2 regions of the Dysgonomonas sp. Shenzhen-Wh21 genome follow, and region 1 is predicted to be linked to the other one. Evidence: riboswitches for the same ligand, from Rfam matches in the RefSeq annotation. Region 1 holds a riboswitch; the other holds the start of a gene.
What was found. Region 1 has a riboswitch for cobalamin ahead of LDB17_RS03710 (cysteine-rich CWC family protein). Riboswitches for the same ligand answer to the same signal wherever they lie in the genome.
Positions count from the first base shown of each region.

Region 2: it holds a riboswitch for cobalamin, as region 1 does, so the genes downstream of both, pflB (formate C-acetyltransferase) here and LDB17_RS03710 (cysteine-rich CWC family protein) in region 1, are expected to answer to the same signal.

Region 1 covers NZ_JAIXHZ010000064.1:4,046-9,576, forward strand. The annotation lists gene LDB17_RS03690 (metallophosphoesterase) at 1-740, shown strand, start outside; gene LDB17_RS03695 (50S ribosomal protein L25/general stress protein Ctc) at 931-1,509, shown strand; gene pth (aminoacyl-tRNA hydrolase) at 1,526-2,089, shown strand; gene LDB17_RS03705 (RNA-binding S4 domain-containing protein) at 2,197-2,616, shown strand; cobalamin riboswitch at 2,732-2,936, shown strand; gene LDB17_RS03710 (cysteine-rich CWC family protein) at 3,124-3,339, shown strand; gene LDB17_RS03715 (phosphoenolpyruvate carboxykinase) at 3,595-5,328, shown strand; gene ppc (phosphoenolpyruvate carboxylase) at 5,483-5,531, shown strand, end outside.
Region 2 covers NZ_JAIXHZ010000126.1:5,198-10,728, reverse strand. The annotation lists gene pflA (pyruvate formate-lyase-activating protein) at 1-218, opposite strand, end outside; gene pflB (formate C-acetyltransferase) at 303-2,534, opposite strand; cobalamin riboswitch at 2,709-2,901, opposite strand; cobalamin riboswitch at 3,066-3,263, shown strand; gene LDB17_RS08225 (threonine/serine exporter ThrE family protein) at 3,413-4,261, shown strand; gene LDB17_RS08220 (threonine/serine exporter family protein) at 4,264-4,770, shown strand; gene LDB17_RS08215 (phosphoenolpyruvate carboxykinase) at 4,801-5,531, shown strand, end outside.

The sequences.
Region 1 (5,531 bases):
TATTCGTATTTGCCCATGCAGGAGTTACAAATACTGTATATGGTACAGGTTGGAACGAAGGATGGGGCGTTTCTCATTTAGCTTCGGTACTCGAAAAATATCCACAGGTTGTTTTATTTTCGGGACACTCTCACTTTCCGATAGGAGACCCTCGGTCTATCCATCAATCAAAATTCACATCAGTAAACCTAGGGAGTGTTACTTATAGTGAAATCGAAGCAGGCTTTTCAGAGGGAGAGCACCCCCCGGGGAACGGTTATGTGACAGAAGCAGTTATAGTTTCCGTAAATGAAGACATGAGTGTAAAATTACAGAAATTGGATACATACCGAAATGAAGCAATACTTCCCGATTGGATTTTATGGGCTCCGCACAATGGTACAATGTTTACTTATGCCAACCGTAATGGAGGAAGTGCTCCTTCTTTTAAAAATGCTGATAAGCCGACAATAAGTGAAATAAAAGCGAATAGTTGTAAGGTGGCATTTCCACAAGCTACCGACAATGAAGTTGTACATCATTATATTCTAAAAGTTGTAAACAGTGATGGAAATGTATTTAAGCAAATGACACTGTTTTCTCGCTTCTATCTCAATAGTGATATGCCTGAGAGCCTTGATACAAATATTACAGACTTGCAACCGGCTACAAAGTATACAATAAAAGTGATAGCAGTAGATTCGTACAAAAACAAGTCGACGGAAATAACAAGTGCTGAGTTTATAACCAATAGCATATAACAGGCTACTTTCAATGTACTCTTTTTCATTTAATATTTGTCGATTGTGGTCTTCTATAAAATATTACTTTCATAAACATTAGGAAAAAAGATGTAGAATATTTATCTTTGCACCGCTTTTATAAGCCCGTACGTGTGATGGGAATAAGGAAGCAATCCTTAATTTGAGTAACACAATTTAAAATTAAAAGATGAAAACGTTTGAATTAAAAGGAGAAGCCAGAACAGATCTTGGCAAAAAAGCGACAAAAGCATTTCGCAAAGAGGACAAAATCCCTGCTGTAATTTATGGTGGAGACCAAACTGAAGCAATTGCTTTTACTGTTACAAACAGCGATGTTCGCAAACTTGTTTATACTCCTGAAATTTTCCTTGTAAACCTAACAATAGGGAAAGACAGTTATAAAGCTATATTGAAAGATGTACAGGTACATCCGGTAACAGATGCTATCTTGCACCTTGACTTCCTCCATGTATTTGAAGGCAAACCAATTGTAATGGACGTTCCTGTTATTTTGGACGGACTTGCAGAAGGTGTAAAAGCAGGGGGTAAACTTTCACTTGACTTGCGTAAGATTAAAGTAAAAGCTCTTTACGATAAGATCCCTGAGAAAGTACACGTTGATGTAACAAATCTTGCTCTTGGAAAATCTATCCAGGTAGGTGAACTACACTTCGAAGGACTTGAACTGTTAAATGCTAAAAATGCTGTTGTTTGTCGCGTTCAATTGACTCGTGCTGCAAGAGGTCTTGCTGCTAAAAACGGCTAATAATAGGATATATTGAATGAAATACTTGATTGCCGGCCTCGGTAATATTGGTAGAGAATACGAATATACCCGCCACAATATAGGATTCAGAGTATTGGACGCTTTAGCTAAAGCGTCCAATATTGTTTTTGCTGACAGGCGTTATGGCTTTGTGTCTGAACTAAAGGTCAAAGGACGTACTCTTATTCTGCTAAAGCCATCTACTTTTATGAATCTTAGCGGAAATGCTGTTCGTTATTGGCTCAACCAAGAAAAGATACCGATAGAAAATCTTTTGGTTGTTGTAGATGATCTTGCTTTGCCTTTTGGTTCTTTACGTCTCAAAGGAAAAGGCAGTAGTGCCGGACATAACGGACTGGGTAATATACAATCTGTTCTTGGTACTCAAGATTATGCCCGCCTACGCTTTGGTATAGGTAACGAATTTTCTCGGGGTGGTCAAGTCGGCTATGTGCTCGATAATTTCACTGACGAAGAGGAAAAAGAGCTTCCAGTGAAACTGGAAACCTGTGGCGAAATAATCAAAAGCTTTTGTCTGGCAGGTATCAACAATACCATGAACCAATACAATAATAAATAAACCAAAGAAGTTAGAAACGGATATCTTTCGTCTCTAATATATAACTTTGATAAATGAAGTGAAGCTGGTCTTGTTTACGGACGTACTGGCAAAATTCTGATTTTATTATGAAAGAACCTAAAAACGAAGTACGTATAGACAAATGGCTGTGGGCTGTTCGTCTTTTCAAAACTCGTTCTATAGCAATAGAAGCATGTAAAAAAGGACGTGTCTCGATCAAAGGAGTTACTATAAAACCCTCTCGATCAATTAAAGTAGGTGATGTGATAGAAGTGCGACGTCCTCCGGTTACTTATTCCTTTGAAGTCCTCAACCTTTCGGAAAACAGAATGGGTGCGAAGCTTGTGCCCGAATTTATGAAAGATGTGACATCTGCATCTCAACTTGAAATATTAGAAATGTCTAAGGTGAGTGGTTTTGTAGATAGAGCCAGAGGAACAGGGCGACCAACAAAAAAAGATCGTCGAGAGTTAGATCAGTTTACTGAGGATTACTCTTTTTTTGATGATTGGGATTTGGAAGATTAAAAGCAGAAATTATTCTTCGAAACTTATTCCTTGCAGAACACACTCTTATGAAATAGTAATTCATTATACCATCAAAAACTTTCTTATTTATATTTGTTCTTATTTATAATTCTATATCTTTGTTACCATAATTGGTGTTATATATTCGAAGTCTTGGATATATAATGAAAAGGGAATCAGGTGTAAATCCTGAACAGTCGCGCTGCTGTAAGCTTCGCTAAACGTTTATACAAATCCTCAAAGCCACTGTTTTTCATAAACGGGAAGGTCGTATAAAACGGAAGTAAGTCAGAAGACCTGCCAAAAAAATAAATTTCATCTTTCGCGAAAAAAGATAGAAAGCTCAAGAGATTTTTCTCTGATTATAGAAAATTGATTTTGGTTGAAGTATTTATACTATGATCTCTTGCAATGTCATATTTCGGTATCTGCAAATGAGGTTGTATATTTTAAATAAACCTTCTCCTGATCTTATTATATATTCAATAACAATAAAAACTTACAACAATGAAAAAGATATGTCAAAGATGTTCGGCCGCTTTCAGCTGTAGAGAAGATCGCGTAGAATTGTGTAGCTGCCGTAGAGTTTCTTTAGTTTCAGGGGTGCGCGATTATATAAAAGATAACTATAGTGACTGCCTTTGTCCTAAGTGTTTAAGCGAAACAAATACTTACTTTTTTGCCTTTGATGTTAATCCTAAATTCATAAAAGACAAAAAATAAAGTATTTATAAGCAACACCAATACAAGGTAATAGCAAAAACTTATTTTTAATTTACAATTTATTATAAATTTAGTCTTTAATTCGTTTAATTGTATAGGTAAGTTTCCTTAAATTTGATGTTGGAAAACAACGCAGTTTGAATGTTTTCAAATCAAGTATTGAAGTTTGCAATCTCCTGTCACAAATGGAGATAGGAGATTGCAAATCGATATCGAACCAGATAGAAATAATAACTATAATAAATAAAATTAAACATGTTACAAGAGTTTACTTTAGGCGAAGGAAAGGCGATTATCAACTTCACTCTTAAGTTTTGCGACACGAGGCAAAAAATATTAAATAGTTACGGTTTTCATCGGGTTATTGAAGCTTTTATACAAAGATTGAAAAAGAATGATGTCATTATCTACGATTATTATATCAAAGAATTCAAGACTGACGAAGAATTTCAAAAAACATTGATAGAAGCATTTAAGCTACTTACTGTATGTAATCCCGATGAGGTGCAAAATGTACATAACAAGTATGCTATCTTCTTCAACGATAAAGATTTATTTATAGAGCTTATAGAGCTTCTCTATGGCTTCTGGCGTAGAATGGAACGTTATACTATAGTGCATAACAATTCCATCAGCAGCGGGTTGCAAAGTGTACGTTTCTTGCATGCCAACGAGTTGTTCAATGAATTGGTACTTTCTATCTACCGCCGCATTCAAGAAACCGTAATGGGGTATCAGCATCTTGTGTATCGCCAGCTTACCGCAGGTGCAAATGCAGGGTTAACTCTTAGTGACATTACTTGGAACTGCCCAATAGAATACAATGGGTTGACTTCTATTCCGTTCATTACTTCTGTTATGTTTAAACCTCCGTTTATTTCGTATACAAAAAGAAATACACGCGACGGCATTTTTCAAGAACATACGACAAATCCTGTAGAAAATATTATACTGAATGAAGATGACTGGTTCTTATTTCCTGCTAAAGTAGGGAATATGCTGACCTTTGTTTATTTCCACAAGGATTATATGGTTCACGGATTTGCCTTATCCAATCTTTTTGAACTAGCTAAAGCCGGTGAATATATCGGTAAAAAACCCGATATAATATACGTGTTCGGATATCCTGATGGAATAGAAGAGAAACGTACTTTCTACTATAAGGATAAGAAAAATGATATTCTTATCGGTTACGCTAATCATTGCGACGATATCGACTATTTTGGCTATATGAAAAAAATGCTTCTTACACTTCATAACGTGAAGCAAATGGAGCAAGGGCGATTGCCGCTACACGGAGCTATGGTAAATATATTACTCAAGAATGGTACAGAAGCCAATATCGTTATTATAGGAGATAGTGGTGCCGGAAAATCTGAAAGTTTGGAAGCTTTCCGTACGCTTAATGAGAAATATATACGTCATATGCGCATTGTATTTGACGATATGGGTTACCTCAAAAAAGAAGAAGATGGTACGATTAAGGGGTATGGAACCGAAATCGGAGCATTTGTCCGTATCGACGACCTTGACCCTATGTATGCGTTCCAGCAGTTAGAGAGAGGTATCTATTCTAATCCTGACAAAATAAATGCTCGCATTACAATTCCTGCTGCAACATACGATGTTATCTCTAAAGGATATAAAGTAGATTATATCTTATATGCGAATAACTATACTGAATCTGCTCAGAAGATTGAGTTTTTTGATAATCTCGACGAAGCGATTAAAATATTTGAAGCCGGAGCCCGCAAAGCAAAAGGTACTACGACCGAAAATGGTTTGGTAACATCCTATTTTGCCAATCCTTTTGGCCCTGTACAAGAAAAGGAGCTTGCAGGCAAGCTGATCAAAGAATTCTTTAATGATATGAATAACAATGGTGTAAAAATAGGAGAGATATATACCTCGCTTGCTATTGACGGACATACTAAGGATGGACCTCAATTGGCAGCAGAAGAGTTGTTTACAATGATAAATAATGATTAAGTGGAGTGGAGATGAGTTAAGTATTAGCTCGTCTCTTTCTTCGATAAAATTTGCCTGACTACTCAACGCTTACTTAAACTTTTGATAATGTATGGCGTTAAATATTATAACGGAGAAAAATACAACTAATAATTAGAATAAACCTATGAACAATATGCAACAATCCTTGATGCACGACAATATCAAGATGCTTGGCCACTTGC
Region 2 (5,531 bases), on a different contig from region 1:
ATGGTTATACCCCCATTGCGTATGAAGTTTTTTACCTTCTTTACTTCTTCGAAAGCCTCTTCCGGAATCAGTTCGTACTCCTTATCGTTCATATTCCATGTGTCTGGGTTATGGCAATAGAGGCAACGAAGAGGGCAGCCCTGCATAAAAAATACAAACCTTATACCCGGGCCGTCTTTAGTTCCAAAAGACTCGAAAGAATGAATTAAACCTTTCATAATTGATTTTCTTCCTAATAAGAGAAGATATTGCCCCAAAATTTAAAACACTTTTGGGGCAACCATATATGTATTAATGGGGTATCAGAATGATGTAGTAATCGTTCTGTTTATCACATCTAATTGCTGCTCTTTTGTAAGTTTTACGAAATTAACAGCATAACCTGATACACGTATTGTCAACTGAGGATATTTTTCAGGATGTTCCATCGCATCGATAAGCAGATTCCTGTCAAATACATTAACGTTGAGATGGTGACCTGTTTGTAAGAAGTAACCATCAAGAAGTCCGCTGAGGTTTTGAGCTTCTTCTTTTCTGTTTTTACCCAATGTGTTTGGCGTAATAGCGAAAGTATATGATATGCCGTCATTTGCATGAGCAAACGGAAGCTTCGCTACAGATGAAAGTGATGCTACAGCTCCTCTGGTATCACGCCCATGCATAGGGTTGGCTCCCGGAGCAAAAGGTGTTCCTCCACGTCGTCCGTCAGGGGTGTTTCCTGTTTTCTTTCCGTAAACAACGTTTGAAGTGATGGTTAACACTGATTGTGTAGGTATAGCATCTTTATACATCTTACGTTTACGGATTTTGCTCATGAACTTTTCTACTATTTCCACAGCAAACCTGTCGGTCTTGTCGTCGTTGTTTCCAAACGGAACGTAATCTTTTTCTATAATATAGTCGACTGCGTCACCTTCTTCATTTCTTACGATGCGTACTTTTCCATACTTGATAGCAGCAAAAGAGTCAGCGATAATGGATAACCCCGAAACCCCGAATGCTTGTGTCCGAACGATATCAACATCATGCAAAGCCATTTCTAAAGCTTCGTATGAATATTTATCGTGCATATAATGGATGATATTTAATGCTTTTACGTAAGTTTCGGCAACCCAATCCAAGGTGCGGTCAAATTTTTCCCAAACTTCTTCAAAGTCAAGATACTCTCCTGATACCTTTTCTACCCAGTGTTTTGGTAATACTTGCGCTTTAGTTATTTCGTCTTTACCTCCATTTATCGTATATAGCAATGCTTTAGGCAAGTTCGCTCTTGCACCGAAGAATTGCATCTGATGTCCTATTCGCATCGGTGATACACAACATGCTATGCCGTAATCATCGCCTAGTTGAGGGCGCATCAGGTCGTCATTCTCGTACTGAAGTGATGAAGTATCGATAGAAACCTTGGCGCAATAATGCTTCCAGCTTTCGGGTAAACGGTCGCTCCATAATATTGTTAGATTAGGTTCGGGTGCAGGCCCTAGGTTGTATAGTGTATGAAGCATACGGTAGCTATTTTTCGTAACCATCGACTTTCCGTTGTTTGTCATACCTCCGATCGATTCGGTTACCCATACCGGATCTCCCGAAAATAGTTCATTGTATTCATTAGTGCGAAGGAAACGGACAATACGTAGCTTCATCACAAAATGATCGATAAGCTCTTGTGCGTCTATTTCGGTTATTAAGCCTGCCTGCAAATCTCTTTCAATATAGATATCGAGGAAAGTGGTTACACGTCCGAGGCTCATTGCTGCACCGTTTTGGTCTTTGATAGCTCCCAGGTATCCAAAGTATGTCCATTGGATAGCTTCTTGGGCTGTATTCGCCGGTTGAGAAATGTCAAACCCGTACGAAGCAGCCATACGTTTCAAGGCTAGTAATGCTTCTATTTGCGAACTTAGCTCTTCCCGAAGACGAATCAGATCGTCTGTCATTACAATTGGGTCACATTCTTGGAAACGTTTTTCTCGTTCCGATATTAATCGATCTACACCGTAAAGAGCTACTCTGCGATAATCGCCGATAATACGTCCACGTCCGTAAGCATCGGGTAGGCCGGTTAACAATCCGTTACTTCTGGCTCTGCGGATGCTGTCGGTATAAGCTGCGAATACTCCTTCGTTGTGTGTGCGTCTGTATTTTGAGAATATTTCTTCTGTTCCTTTGTCGAGTTTATAACCATATTCGGCCAAACTCTGTTTCACCATACGGAGACCTCCGTTAGGGAATATTGCTCTTTTTAGCGGTTTGTCTGTTTGAACTCCTACAATTTTTTCCAGCTCTTGGTCTATATATCCGGGTCCATAAGCATCAATTTGAGAAGGTATTCGAGTCTCGGCATCATATATGCCTTTCTCTTTTTCTTCAATAAACATTGTGCTTAACTTTTCCCAAAGCTTGATTGTTGCCTCAGTAGGGTTTTGTAGAAAAGATTCGTCCCCTGTGTATTCTTTATAGTTTTGGAGTATAAAATCATTTACATTGATTTCCTCTTGCCACCGTGTGCCTTTAAAGTTTTTATATGCTTCCATTTAGTTATAAAATAAATTTCTAAGTACTCAATTTTCAGAGCTTACGTGGAATAGAATAAGAAATAAATACAGACGTATTTAAATAAATGTAACAGAATAAAAATAAAATAGAGGAGGCTTTTCCCTTTATGAAAAAGGTCCCATCCTAAATCTTCAGCTTTATTCCTCGAAAGCTTCAAACTATATGGTCTTGGCAGGTCTTCTGACTTACTTTATCTTTGAGCATCCTTCCCATTCAGTGTAAGAACAGTGGATAGAGTATTGTTCAAAGTCTTTGGAGGAGCTTACAGCAGCGGGTCTGTCCAGGATTTTCACCTGATTCCCTATTCTCCTCAATATCTGAGGCACCTTAGCGGTTGAAGAATAATGATAAAGAACTTTCGGGAGGCAAAGGTATAGGAAAAAATAATAAATAGCACATCTTTTTTATTTTTTCCTATACAAAAAGATATAAAAGAAAACAAAAAGAGAAGAGTCTCAATCAATAAGCATTTTCACATTAAATGTTTATTTTTATGCTTAAAAACATATAACTTTGTCACAGGTTTTGGTGTCATTTACTATATCCATAGAAAATGATGAAAAGGGAATCAGGTGAAAGTCCTGAGCTGTCGCGCAACTGTAATCACCGCGAAAGTTTCTATTTAAAATCCACTGTTTCGTGCAGAGATGGGAAGGAAAATAGAAATGGTGAAAGCCAGGATACCTGCCTTAAATCGGATTGACAATGCTTCGCGATAAAAGTGTTATGTCTAATAATTTCATTCATCCCTCTTGTCGGAGGAGATGTTATTATCCAGGTGTGTTCTTATTGCAGCATTGAGAAGTTCAAAAGAGCTTTTTACATTTATGTTTAATCGTAAAAAGTTTAGAAAGAAATGCGCGCAAACGTTCTTGATTATTCGCATGTTGATGATCGATGTGCAGATGTAGAAGACACAGACACACGTTCAGACAAAGAGTTGTCGTTGAAGGAATTTGTAGACATCATATTGGAGGTCAGTACCCTCTTGCTTGAATCGGGAGCCCACTGTGAAAGAATTAATAGGAATGTACAACGTATAGCACAGAAGACAAACTATAAAGTAGAAATGCTGATATCATTTACTGCTGTATCGGTATCAGTAACCAATATGGATAATGAGGAAAACATAGTAACAGCCAATAAAAAGATAATACATCATGGGGTACACTTTGGAATACTCACCAATACCAGTTTGCTGACATGGGAACTTGCCGAAGATCGGATTTCTTTGCAGGAGTTGCACCAGCGTATAAAAAGATTGAAAGATACCTCTCGTTATTCTGTTTGGCTTGTTCGTCTGTTTATTGGAATAGCTTGCGGATCGTTATGTCTGCTTGCCGGGGGGAATTTAATAGATGGGGCTTTTGCTTTTGTAGCCTCATTCGTGGGGCTTGCGGTGCGTCAGGAGATGATTAAAAGAAAGTTTAACCTGATGGTTATTGTAATCTGTTCAGCGTTTGTGACAACAACCATATCAGGATTGAATATCTTGTCGGGATTTGGTTATTTGCCTCAAACATCTATTGCTACTTCTGTATTATTCCTTATTCCGGGAGTTCCTCTGATAAATAGTATAATCGATTTGCTTGAAGGGTATATCCCTACAGGTATTGCCCGTGGAGCATTCGGTGGATTTATTCTCTTATGTATCGCTGTAGGTATGTTTATTAGTATGACAATAATAGGAATAAATAACTTTTGATTATGCTAATAGATATATTGAAAGACGCTCTTCTTAGTTTTTTTGTTGCTATAGGTTTTGCACTATTGTTCGAAACGCCAAAGAAGGGATTGTTGGTTGCCGGTTTGCTGGGAGGGCTGGGGCATGCTATTCGCTTTACGTTGTTGTATTTTGGTTTTGGCTTGATCTCCGCTACGTTGAGTGGGACTGTTGTGATAGGGCTTTTGGGTATCTATTGTGCTCATAAAATACATACTCCTCCGGTTGTATTTACATTGCCGGCTTGTATAACGATGATACCGGGTTTGTATGCCTACAAGACGATGCTGGGATGTATAAGAATATACGAAGAGGGAACGACGGGTGCAAAAACAGCATTCTTATTACACGACACGGTTTACAATTTTATATTGACATCTTCTTTACTCTTTTGTCTGGCAATCGGTATATGTATTGCCGCATTATTGTTTCGGAAAAAGAGTGTAAAGAAAATAAAGAAGATAAAAGATTTAGGGATAAAAATATTTTGATACTAATATATTAACTAATTAATAACAAAGATGCTGCAAGAATTTACATTAAACAGGGGTCGTGCTATCATCAATTTCTCTTTGAAGTATTGTGATAACAGGCAGAAAATTTTAAGTAGTTACGCGTTTCATCGGGTGGTTGAATCCTTTATTTTCAGAATAAAGAAAGATAACCAGATTATTTACGATTATTTTATTAAAGATTTCAAAACTGATGAAGAGCTCACCTTGTCTTTGATAGAGGTTATGAAGCTTTTGACTGTATGTGAAATAGATGAGCTTTTGGTAGTAAATAATAAATTTGCTCCATTCTTTAAGGATAAAGGCTTGTTTATAGAACTTATAGAAATGCTCTATAACTATTGGAGAAGGCTGGAAAGGGTTACTGTTGTTCATAACAATCGCATGGGTGATGGTCTTCAAAATGTGCGCTTTGTGCAAGCAAACCAACTTCTTAATGAGTTGATTCTATCTATCTACAGACGTACAGAAGAAACTGTAATGGGATACAGTCATAGCGTATACCGTCAGACTATCGCAGGGGCGAATGCGGGCTTGATGCTTAACGATATGCAATGGAATTGCCCGATAGAGTATAAGGGGCTTGCATCTATACCATTTATAGGAACAGTAGTTATTAATCCTCCTTATATTTCATATACAAAGAAGAATACAAGAGATGGTATTTTTCAGGAACATCAAACAAATCCTTTGGCTAATTTGATTCTGAATGAGGATGAGTGGTTTCTGTATCCTGCAAA